2 linked regions of the Rhodopseudomonas boonkerdii genome follow. The protein of the gene in region 1 interacts with the protein of each later gene in a pairwise test. Links are inferred from orthologs where the notes say so. Each region holds a gene or a part of one and is shown in the gene's direction. Other genes may lie near its edges.

Region 1 (8,186 bases):
TGAATCTCGTGAATGCCTGGAACAAGCCAGAACTTGAAAAGGCAGGTATCGGCTTCGCCGAGCACGACGATCGCTACGCCTATGGCAAGGAATGGATTTCGATCGTCTCGCGGCTGACCAGCGGAGAGCGATTGACCCATCACGGCAACAACTTCGATATCCGTGATTACGCCCTGCGCCCGAAGGATCTGTATCGCGCGCGGCCTGCCATCTATGTGGGTGGCGAGTCCGAGCCCGCGCGCGATCTGGTGGCGGCGCATGGCGATGTCTGGTTTATCAACGGACAGCCCTTGAGCGACGTAGCGACGCTCATCGCCGATGTGGCATCCCGGCCGCGCGCTGGGGTGCCGCTGCGTTTCGGGCTTTCCGCCTTTGTTATCGCACGGGAAACTGACGCGGAGGCGGAGCAGGCGCATCAGCGCCTGTTGGCGCTGGCGGCGCAGGATGCGCCGATGAAGGCCATTCAGCGTGCCAACACCGATCCGAAGGTGGTGATGATGCAGACCATGCAGAAGACACCGCGCGTCGGTACCAATGGCGGAACTGCCGCCGGTCTGGTGGGGAGCTACGATACGGTTGCCGCGCGCATCCGCGAGTTTCACGCGGCTGGGATCGAGCTCTTCATGCTGCAATTTCAGCCGTTCGAGGCCGAAATGCAGCGCTTCGCTGAGCAGGTGTTTCCGCGCGTGAGAGAAACGCGCTTTCTTAAAGCAGCGCGGGGATGAGTCGACGTTCCTCAACAGAAAGCCCGCGCCGGAAGCGCGGGCTTTTGCGTCCATGCTGCCGGGAAGTTTACCAGGCTGGCAGGATTGAGCCATTGAACTTGGCAATAATGAAGTCCTTCACCGGCTGCGAACGGTAGATTGCGATGAACTTCTTGAGGGCCGCTTCGTCCTTGCGATCGTCGCGCGCGGCAAAGATCAGCGTGAAGTAGGGCTTTGCTTCGGCCACTTCGGTCTCGGCAACAAGCGCCGTGTTGAGAGCGAGGCCAGCCAGATAGGCATAGTTCGACGAAACGAACGCCGCGGCGACGTCATCGAGCGACCGGGGCAGTTGTGCGGCGTCGATTTCGACGATTTGTAGCTTCTTCGGATTCTCCGCCACGTCGAGAATGGTTGCGGACAGGCCGGTGTTGGGCTTCAGTTTGAGGAGGCCGGCCTTCTCGAACAGCAGGAGTGCGCGCGCGGCATTCGTCGGATCGTTCGGGATGGCGATCTTGGCCCCATCGGGGATTTCGGTGGCTTTCTTGTACTTCTTCGAGAAGATGCCGGCGGGGACCAGGATCGACTCATCGAGCGCGGCGAGCTTGTAGCCGCGGGCTTTCGATTGGTTGGCGAGATAGAAGCGATGCTGGAAATTGTTGAGGTCGATGTCGCCGGCCTGGAGCGCCGCATTGGGCTGGTTCCAGTCGGTGAACTCGATGATTTCGGCCTTCAGGCCCTCTTTCTCCGAAAGGCGGGCAGCTTCGCGCAGGATGTCGCCATAGGGGCCGGCGGAGACGCCGATTTTCAGCGGCTTGTCAGCCGCGTGAGCGTGAATAGCAGGCAAAGAGAGAACGATCGCCGAGAGGGCAATGCCGAGAAAGCGTGATGCGATGGTCATGAAGATCAGGTCCGGATGTGTTTCAGCAAAATCAAGGAGCAGGCTGGCGCTGCTCCACTTCAAAATGATCCATGATTGGCGCCTCGGGCGTCAATGAAATCGACTTTCGTTTAGTTGAGGCTTTGGAGGAAGAAAGACGGGTGCGGATCGCCGAATGGAGCATTCGCAACTTTCGTTGCGTCGCTCCCTTCATTCCGAGAGGCAGACTCATTGTATCGGCGTCGTTCGTTCGCCCCGGAATCAGATATGACTAAGGTCGGTGGCTTTCGGACGCTGTTGGTGGCTTCTATGGAATCCCGTTGATGAGAGTGAAGATAGCGGTGGAACTCCTGACCGGAAAACCGTCCAGCGTCGCATCTTGCGCGTTGCTCAAGGCTGGGGTCGCGGTTTGACCATGAAGATCTTGCCAGACATCGTGCTCGTCTATGCCGTCGCCGAAAATGGGGTGATCGGCAATGGCAACACCATCCCGTGGCGGTTGAAGTCGGATATGCAGCGCTTCAAGGCGCTGACGATGGGCAAGCCCATCGTCATGGGCCGTAAGACCTTCGAGTCATTCCCGCGCCGCCCGTTGCCTGGCCGCACCAATATCGTGATCACGCGCAATGCCCATTACACGGCGGACGGCGCCGTTGTCGTGACATCCCTGGCCGACGCGCGCGCCATCGCCGTTGGCGATGCATTGCGCCGTTCGGCGCCAGAGATCGCCATTGTCGGCGGCGCGGAGATTTACGCGCAGTGGATGCCCCATGCAGATCGCCTCGAGGTCACCGAGGTTCATGCGCATCCCGTCGGCGATACCACCATACCGCCGGTGGATCGCGCTGTGTGGGAAGAAACCGGCCGCGTCAGGCATCCCGCCAAGGGCGAGGACAGTGTCGATTTCTCCTATGTGACATATTGCCGGCGGCCTTCGAACTGACCTCGTTTTTCGCCCGTTAACATTGAAAAACAGAGCGTTACGCTTAGCTGCAACGGTCAGGCGCCCCGCGTTGTAAGAGCAGGGTCCGTCCCCTATAAAGCCATGCAAACGTGGCGAGACCGGGCACTCCGGCCGCGCAGAGGAGAGTTTGAATGCCGTGGAAGAATCAAGGCGGTGGCCCATGGGGGCCCGGCCCGAAAGGACCCTGGGGATCGGGTCCGCAGTCGTCCGGACCGAGGCCGCCCGATCTTGAGGATCTTCTGCGCAAGGGGCAGGACCGGCTGCAATCGATGCTGCCGGGTGGCTTCATCAGCGGTATGGGCATCTTCCTGGTCCTCGTCATCGCGGGTGCGATCTGGGGACTGTCCGGCTTCTTCCGCGTGCAGTCCGAAGAGCTCGGCGTCGTGCTGCGCTTCGGCAAACATGTGCGCACCGTGCAGCCAGGTCTGAACTATCATCTGCCTTATCCGATCGAGACCGTGTTGCTGCCGAAGGCGCTGCGCGTGTCGACGCTGTCGGTCGGCATGTCGATCCTCGAAGACACCGGTCGCCGTGGTCGCACCGTGCGCGACGTGCCGGAAGAGAGTCTGATGCTCACCGGCGACGAGAACATCGTCGATGTCGATTTCACCGTGCTCTGGCGTATCAAGCCGGATGGCGTGGGCAACTTCCTGTTCAACATCCAGAACCCGGAAGGCACCGTGAAGGCGGTCGCCGAGAGTGTGATGCGTGAAGTGGTCGGCCGTGCCAACATCCAGCCGATTCTCACCGGCGCACGCACCACCACCGAGACGCAGGTGCAGGAACTGATGCAGAAGACGCTCGACGGTTACGGCGCCGGCGTCCTAGTCCAGCAGGTGCAGCTGCAGAAGGTCGATCCGCCCGCTCAGGTCATCGATGCGTTCCGCGACGTGCAGGCGGCGCAGGCCGACGCCCAGCGACTGCAGAACGAAGCGCAGACCTATACCAACCGCGTCGTACCGGACGCACGCGGCCGTGCCGCGCAGATCCTGCAGGTCGCCGAAGGTTATCGCGAACAGGCGATCGCCGAGGCCAAGGGCCAGAGCGCGCGCTTTCTGAAGGTCTATGAAGAATACAAGAAGGCGCCGGACGTGACCCGTGAACGTCTGTACCTCGAAACCATGGAGAAGATTCTCCACGGCGCCGAGAAGCTGATCAACGATTCCGGCTCGGGCGCCGGCGCTTCGCAAGGCGTCGTGCCTTATCTTCCCTTGAACGAACTGACGCCGCGACGTCAGCCACCGGCGACATCTGGTCAGCCTCAGCAGAGTGGGGGCAACCGATGAAATCCGGTATCTCAGGTATCGTTGCGCTGATCGTGCTGTTGGTGCTGGTCATCGTCGGTTTCGGCTCGCTCTACACGGTGCGCCAGACCGAGCAGGCCCTCGTGGTTCGCCTCGGTGAACCCGTGCGTGTGGTCACCGAGCCCGGCCTGAACTTCAAGGTGCCGTTCGTCGACAGCGTGATCACCATCGACAAGCGCATTCTCGATCTCGAGAATCCCGCGCAGGAAGTCATCGCCAACGACCAGCGTCGTCTCGTGGTGGATGCATTCGCGCGCTATCGCATCAAGAACGCACTGCGCTTCTATCAGAGCATCGGCACCATTCAGGCTGCCAACATCCAGCTGACCACGCTGCTCAACGCCGCCATGCGCCGTGTGCTAGGCGAGGTCAACTTCATCCAGATCGTCCGTGACGACCGCGAAGGTCTGATGAACAAGATTCGCGACCAGCTCGACCGCGAGGCCGACGGTTATGGCATCCAGGTCATCGACGTCCGCATCCGTCGCGCCGATCTGCCGGAGGCGAACAGCCAAGCGGTCTATCAGCGCATGCAGACCGAACGTCAGCGTGAGGCGGCCGAGTTCCGCGCACAGGGCGGCCAGAAGGCTCAGGAGATCCGCTCCAAGGCGGACCGTGAGGCGACGGTCATCATCGCGGACGCGAACTCGCAGGCCGAACAGATTCGCGGTGACGGCGACGGCGAGCGTAACCGTCTGTTCGCGGAGGCCTATGGCAAGGACGCCGACTTCTTCGCGTTCTACCGCTCGATGACGGCCTATGAGAACGGGTTGAAGCAGAACGATACCCGTTACCTGCTGCGGCCGGATTCGGAATTCTTCCGCTTCTTCGCCAATCCGACCGGCAAGCCGGCCCCGGCACGACCATAACGACGCGCGGCGGCGCAAACGGCCTGTACGTTTTGCGTTCGCGGCAAGTCTGATCTAAGGATGAGGCGCATCGTCACACGATGCGCCTCATTTGCTTTTCAGAAGACTGCGCCAAGAAACGTCAGGGTGCGAAAGTTCGGGAGTTGATACCGGTGGGGTCCATAGCGTTGACCGACTTCCTCATCGGTTTGGGGATACTGCTCGTGTTCGAAGGCATTCTGTTTCTCGGTTTTCCCGGCTGGATGCGACGTGCCATGAAGAGCGCGCTGGCCTCTCCCGACAGCGTACTGCGGCTGGCTGGCATCATCTCCGCGGTGGGGGGGCTGATCCTGATCTGGTTCGTGCGGCGCTAGACGCGTCCCGCGCTGTCTGTCCAAAAGCGCAGCGCGATCAAGACGATCGCGAACGGGTCTATCTGCATTCCGCCGCAATCTGACGCTCAAATGGGAGCGTCGCGACCGTTGCCCCAAGGTTCCGCGAGGCTTGCGCAATCGTGTGGTTCGGGCGCACTCTGCGCGCAAATCGCCGACTCTCGTCAGGAGACGTTACACCTATGCCCATCGCGACTCTCGCACCCCTTTCACAGCGCCGCGTGCGCAATTTCGGCTTGCGTCCGCTGATCGCGGCAATCGCGGTCGGTGCGCTGGTCGGCATCTCCGCGCCGCCAGCGTTGGCCCGGGGCCCCGACGGCATTGCCGATGTCGCCGAAAAAGTGATCGACTCGGTGGTCAACATTTCCACCACCTCGACTGTGGAGGCGAAGAATGGCGGCGAGGGCGGCAATCGCGGTGCGATGCCGCAACTGCCACCGGGCTCGCCCTTCGAGGAATTCTTCGAGGACTTCTTCAAGAATCGCGGTGGCCGCGGCGGCGGCGAGAAGGGCGGCGGCCTGCAGCCGCGCAAGACCAATTCGCTCGGCTCGGGATTCATCATCGACACCTCGGGCCTCGTGGTCACCAACAATCACGTCATCGACGGCGCCGACGAGATTACGGTGATCCAGAACGACGGCACCAAGATCAAGGCCGAGCTCGTCGGTGTCGACAAGAAGACCGATCTCGCGCTGCTGAAATTCACCCCGGTGAAGCCGGTGACGGCCGTGAAGTTCGGCGACAGCGACAAGCTGCGTCTCGGCGAATGGGTAATTGCCATCGGCAATCCGTTCTCACTCGGCGGCAGCGTCACCGCGGGCATCGTCTCGGCGCGTAACCGCGACATCAATAACGGTCCTTACGACAGCTACATCCAGACCGACGCCTCGATCAATCGCGGCAATTCGGGTGGCCCGCTGTTCAATCTCGATGGCGAGGTGGTGGGCGTCAACACGCTGATCATCTCGCCGACCGGCGGTTCCATCGGTCTCGGTTTCGCGGTGCCGTCAAAGACGGTGGCTGGCGTGATCGATCAGCTCCGCGAATACAAGGAAGTGCGTCGCGGCTGGCTCGGCGTTCGCATCCAGCCGGTCACCGACGAGATCGCCGAAAGCCTCAATATCAAGCCCGCCCGCGGCGCGCTGATCGCCGGCATCGACGAGAAAGGCCCGGCCAAGCCGGCCGGTCTGGAGACGGGCGACGTGGTGGTGAAGTTCGACGGCAAGGACGTCAAGGAGCCGAAGGACCTCTCGCGCGCCGTCGCCGCCAGTCCGGTCGGCAAGGCCGTGGACGTATTGATCATCCGCAAGGGCAAGGAGGAGACCAGGAAGGTCACCCTTGGCCGCCTGGAGGACGACAAGCCGGTGCAGGCCTCGCTGAAAGCGGCGCCGGAAGCGGAGAAGCCGGCGACGCAGAAGGCGCTCGGCCTCGATCTGACCGGGCTCAGCAAGGAGCTGCGCACGAAGTACAAGATCAAGGACAGCGTGAAGGGCGTTGTTGTCACCGGCGTCGACAGCGGTTCTGATGCCGCCGACAAGCGCCTCTCGGCCGGCGACGTCATTGTCGAGGTCGCGCAGGAGGCGGTGACCAATGCTGCCGATGTCAAGAAGCGCATCGATGCCGTGAAGAAGGACGGCAAGAAGTCGGTGTTGCTGCTGGTCTCGAACGGCGAAGGCGAGCTGCGGTTTGTTGCGCTGAGCGTGCAGTAAAGCACTGTCGTTCCGGGGCGCTCGCGCATAGCGCGAGCGAACCGGAACCTCGATGTGAGACAGGCACTCTCCGTCGGGACTGCCGCAGGTGATTGGCACATCGGGATTCCGGGCTCCGTCCCGCCGCCGGTGGCGTCGGTCCGTCCCCGGAATGACGAGTGTGCTAGCTCACAAACTCGCCGCGCCGATATCCCTGCGCATAGAGCAGCGCGGTGAGATCGCCAAAGTCGATCCGCCCATGTGCGGCTGCAGCCACGGCCGGCTTGGCGTGATAGGCGACGCCGAGACCCGCATCCTGGATCATCGCCAGATCGTTGGCGCCGTCGCCGACGGCCAGCGTATCGAGATTGTCGAGATCGAAGCTCTCGCGCAATTCCTGCAGCGTCGCGAGTTTGGCGGCCTTGCCGAGAATCGGCTCGGCAACAGTGCCGGTCAGCTTGCCGTCCTGTACATGCAGTTCGTTGGCGCGGTTCTCCTGAAAGCCGACCAGTTCCGCAACCTTGGCGGTGAACAAAGTGAAGCCGCCGGAGACAAGGCAGGTATAGGCGCCATTGGCACGCATGGTCTGCACGAGTGCGCTGCCGCCCGGCGTTAGCGTAATGCGCTCGGTCAATACCTCATCCACCACGCCGACCGGCAGATCCTTCAGCAGCGCCACGCGCTCGCGCAGCGCCGGCTCGAACTCGATCTCACCGCGCATGGCGCGTTCGGTGATCGCGGCCACATGGGCCTTGAGGCCGGCGAAATCCGCCAGCTCGTCGATGCATTCCTGGCCGATCATGGTGGAATCCATGTCGGCCAGAAAAAGCTTCTTGCGTCGATCGAGCACAGGCTGCACCACCACGTCGATCGGCATGTCGCCGCGCGCGGCGCGCAGACGGTCGGCGAAGATGATCTGGTCGGTGGTGCTATTGTTCTCGGGAGCGAACAGGATGTCGGCGGCGACGCCGTCGTCCAGCCAGTGGATCGTGGTATCGCCTGGCAGGGTCGCGCGCAGACCGTCGAGCACCGTGCTATCGAGAGCGGGATCGGCGGGGTTGCAGATCAGGGTAGCGACGAGAGACATGACGTGAGTTCCAGGCCGGATAACAGAGCGCTGCTTATCGCAGGGCCGACCGCCAGCGGCAAGTCGGCGCTGGCGCTGGCGGTGGCGCGCGCGCGGGACGGTGTGGTCATCAATACCGACAGCATGCAGGTCTACCGCGATCTGCGCGTGCTGACCGCGCGGCCGACCCCGGAAGAGGAGGCCACGGCTCCACATCGTCTCTATGGCACCGTGGATGCGGCGGTGAACTTTTCTGCCGGGGCCTGGGTCGATGCGGCGCGTGATGTGCTGAACGAGGTGAGCGCGGCCGGCAAGCTGCCGATCTTCATCGGCGGCTCCGGGC
Region 2 (3,887 bases), 570 kb from region 1 along the record:
ACTGTGGCCTTCATGGGGCTGGCCGAGGAAATTCGTGTCCGGCTCCTGCTGCGGATGATCAATGCGATCGGCCACGAAGGGCCCACCGAGCTCGGCAAGGTCGAAAGCCTGTCTCTGGCGATGGAACAAGCAATGCGGCCGGGCGGAAACGGTATTCTGCTGAAGCAGACCCTCGCTGGTGCCGTCATTTCGCTAACCCGCAACCGGCTGAAGATCACACCGGCGCCGCTTCGTCGCTCCATTGCACGGAAAAGGCCTTAACCACCTCCCGAAAAGAGGCCGTGCACCGCCATCATTTGAACCGGAAAAGCGCCTAGATGCGCTAAATAGTCCGTCCCAGTTCCCTTGGCAGCGGCCCCGGTCGCACTTAAATTGCAACCGACTGACCCAGGGTGATCGCCTTGTGGCGAATCAAGGGAAGAGAGCCGCGGATTTCAGCGGTGACGAAGGAAGATCGATGAACGCGAACCTGCGCAATTTCGCCCTCTGGGTCATTATCGTATTGTTGCTGCTGGCGCTGTTCACGCTCTTCCAGAATCCGGGTCAGCGCGCCGCCTCGCAGGACATTCCGTTCTCGCAGCTCCTGACCGATATCGATCAGAACCGGGTGCGCGACGTCGTCATTCAGGGGCCGGAGATCAACGGCACCTATACTAACGGTTCGACTTTCCACACCTACGCGCCGAGCGATCCGACGCTCATCAAGCGCCTGTATGACGCCAAGGTCTCGATCACCGCGAAGGCGCCGGGTGACAACGTGCCGTGGTTCGTCTCACTGCTCGTCTCGTGGCTGCCGTTCATTGCGTTGATCGGCGTCTGGATATTCCTGTCACGTCAGATGCAGGGCGGCGCCGGTAAGGCGATGGGATTTGGCAAGTCGCGCGCCAAGATGCTCACCGAGGCGCATGGCCGCGTGACCTTCGAGGACGTGGCAGGTGTCGACGAAGCCAAGCAGGATTTGCAGGAGATCGTCGAATTCCTCCGCGATCCCGGCAAGTTCCAGCGTCTCGGCGGACGCATTCCGCGCGGTGTGCTGCTGGTCGGCCCTCCCGGCACCGGCAAGACGCTGATCGCGCGCGCGGTCGCGGGCGAAGCCAATGTGCCGTTCTTCACCATTTCGGGTTCGGACTTCGTCGAAATGTTCGTCGGTGTTGGCGCCAGCCGCGTGCGCGACATGTTCGAGCAGGCTAAGAAGAACGCGCCTTGCATCATCTTCATCGATGAAATCGATGCGGTCGGTCGTCATCGTGGCGCCGGTCTCGGCGGCGGCAATGACGAGCGCGAGCAGACCCTCAACCAGTTGCTGGTGGAGATGGACGGCTTCGAGGCCAATGAGGGCGTAATCCTGATCGCCGCCACCAACCGTCCGGACGTGCTCGACCCCGCGCTGCTGCGTCCGGGCCGTTTCGACCGTCAGGTCGTGGTGCCCAACCCGGACGTCGTCGGTCGCGAACAGATCCTCAAGGTCCATGTCCGCAAGGTGCCGCTGGCGCCGGATATCAACCTCAAGACCATCGCCCGTGGCACGCCTGGCTTCTCCGGCGCGGACCTGATGAACCTTGTCAACGAAGCCGCGCTGACTGCCGCGCGTCGCAACAAGCGGATGGTGACCCAGGCCGAGTTCGAAGAGGCCAAGGACAAGGTCATGATGGGCGCCGAGCGCAAGTCGCTGGTGATGTCCGAGGAAGAGAAGATGCTGACGGCCTATCACGAAGGCGGCCATGCCATCGTCGGCCTCAACGTCCCCGCCACCGATCCGATCCACAAGGCGACGATCATTCCGCGCGGCCGTGCGCTGGGTATGGTCATGCAGCTGCCTGAGCGCGACAAGATGTCGATGTCACTGGAGCAGATGACGTCGCGCCTCGCCATCATGATGGGCGGCCGCGTTGCCGAGGAGTTGATCTTCGGTCGTAACAAGGTCACCTCCGGTGCATCGTCGGATATCGACCAGGCCACCCGTCTGGCGCGTATGATGGTGACCCGATGGGGCCTCTCGGAAGAGCTCGGCACGGTCTCCTATGGCGAGAACAATGACGAGGTCTTCCTCGGCATGCAGGTCAATCGCCAGCAGAACGTCTCCGAAGCGACGGCGCAGAAGATCGATCAGGAAGTGCGCCGCCTCGTCGAGGATGGCTACAAGGAAGCCACCCGTATCCTCACCGAAAAGCGCGACGATCTCGAAACCCTGTCCAAGGGGCTGCTCGAATACGAGACCCTGAGCGGCGACGAGATCAAGGATCTGCTTGAAGGCAAGAAGCCGAACCGCGAGTCGGTGTTGGAGCCGACCGGTCCGCGCACCTCCGCCGTGCCGCCCGCAGGCAAGCCGCGCCCACGCCCGGATTCGGGCATGGAGCCGCAGCCGCAGGCGTAACCGACAAGTCTGTTTGAAGAATAACACCGCCTCGGTTTCACTCCGAGGCGGTTTTTTATTGCAGCGATTCAGCGGTGTCCGGAATCGTTTGCCGGCTGCCTGTGAAATGCCGTTTCGATGCTTTTAGTCGTTAGCGCGAGATGAGCAGTTATGCGCGTGATGGCCAGATCGACGTCACGGGCCAGCACGGCTTCCATGAGTTCGCGGTGCTCGCGCTGCACGTCGCGTTCCCCTTTGTCAGCTATCAGTGCCAGATCGCGGTAGCGCTCGCTTTGCGTGAACAGCATCTCGCGCAACTTGAGCGACCATGGACTGTCGCAGGCGCTGGTCAGCATCCTGTGAAAATCAGCATGAGCAGCGAGCCAGCCATCGCTGAAACCAGGTCGTCCGTCCTTCGGATGCAGTTCGGTGCGAACAAGCCGATGATGGCTGGCGATGATGGCCGCCTCCCAGGCGGCGTCACCGCATGCGATGGCGCGCCGCAGACATCGTACCTCAATCTCAGTGCGCACCATCGTCAGATCCCGGAGGTCGGCCAGAGAGACTGGCGCAACGCGAAAGCCGCGTTGTGGCTCGGCAATGACGAGGCCTTCTGACGTCAGTCGCGACAAGGCCTCGCGGACGGCACCGATGCTGACCTGAAAGGCGAGGCCAAGTTCATTTATTTTGAGCCGCTCGTCCGGTCGCCGCCGGCCTGTCAGCAGATCGGAGCGCAACCGTTCGTAAATCGTATGAGTGGCGCTGGTGGACATGAAAGGCTCCCGAAGCGTTTGGAATCGTAAGCGAGAGCGTCTATAAAATCTACTTTCTAAGAAAAATATATTTTATGTTGCCAAGTTGGTGGGCAGCCTTAAGATTGCTGCCGGATCGCCTGCGCAAGACTTCCAACAAGGAGGCTTGGCTGATCCAGACCGCTCAACGCGGCGTCATCAAAAGAACCGGAGGGGACATCACATGCGACTGAAGTTCGGATCCAAAATCTTCGCGTTCGCGGCCATTGTCACTGTTGCGACGCCTTGTTTCGCGCAGAATTATCCCGGGGTGACAGCAACTGAAATCAGGATTGGCCAGACCATGCCTTATAGCGGTCCGGTCTCTGCTTTCGGTGTCTTGGGCAAGGGCGAAGTTGCTTATTTCAAGATGGTCAACGACCGCGGCGGCATCAACGGCCGCAAGGTCAACCTGATATCACTCGACGATAGCTACGTACCGCCGAAGACGGTGGAGCAAACGCGGCGACTGGTGGAAAACGACGAAGTCGCGCTGATCTTCTCCACCATGGGTACCGCGCACAACACCGCGATTGCCAAATATCTGCAGGGCAAGAAGATCCCGCAACTATTCATAGCCTCCGGCGCGTCGAAGTTCGGCGACATTGCACAATATCCTCAAGCGACAATGGGAGTGATGGCGCCATTCCGTTACGAGGCGCGGCTATATGCGCGCTACGCGCTGATGAAAAATCCCGAAGCGAAGTTCGCTATCCTCTCGCAGAATGACGACTTTGGCCGCG

Evidence for each region. Proteins that work in one complex are often made in the same cells at the same time.
Region 2: the proteins of hflC (region 1) and ftsH interact in binary tests that used the Escherichia coli proteins (3 or more experiments, as listed by UniProt). The link is inferred for Rhodopseudomonas boonkerdii from one-to-one orthologs.

The regions. Positions count from the first base shown.
Region 1 is NZ_CP036537.1:1,930,928-1,939,113, forward strand. What follows is about bases 2,774-5,772. They hold hflC (protease modulator HflC), read left to right. Parts: upstream 2,774-3,827; coding sequence 3,828-4,718; downstream 4,719-5,772. Other genes in these bases: hflK (FtsH protease activity modulator HflK), read left to right, coding at 2,774-3,831; E0H22_RS09040 (DUF2065 domain-containing protein), read left to right, coding at 4,871-5,071; E0H22_RS09045 (Do family serine endopeptidase), read left to right, coding at 5,272-5,772. Also shown: E0H22_RS09015 (LLM class flavin-dependent oxidoreductase), read left to right, coding at 1-725; E0H22_RS09020 (MetQ/NlpA family ABC transporter substrate-binding protein), read right to left, coding at 793-1,602; E0H22_RS09025 (dihydrofolate reductase), read left to right, coding at 1,997-2,524; more of hflK, read left to right, coding at 2,677-2,773; more of E0H22_RS09045, read left to right, coding at 5,773-6,798; phosphoserine phosphatase SerB, read right to left, coding at 6,962-7,864; tRNA (adenosine(37)-N6)-dimethylallyltransferase MiaA, read left to right, coding at 7,868-8,186.
Region 2 is NZ_CP036537.1:1,368,639-1,372,525, forward strand. What follows is about bases 1-2,915. They hold ftsH (ATP-dependent zinc metalloprotease FtsH), read left to right. Parts: upstream 1-457; coding sequence 458-2,374; downstream 2,375-2,915. Other genes in these bases: tilS (tRNA lysidine(34) synthetase TilS), read left to right, coding at 1-261; E0H22_RS06385 (GntR family transcriptional regulator), read right to left, coding at 2,443-2,915. Outside these bases: more of E0H22_RS06385, read right to left, coding at 2,916-3,126; E0H22_RS06390 (ABC transporter substrate-binding protein), read left to right, coding at 3,329-3,887. UniProt on the Escherichia coli protein: Acts as a processive, ATP-dependent zinc metallopeptidase for both cytoplasmic and membrane proteins. Plays a role in the quality control of integral membrane proteins.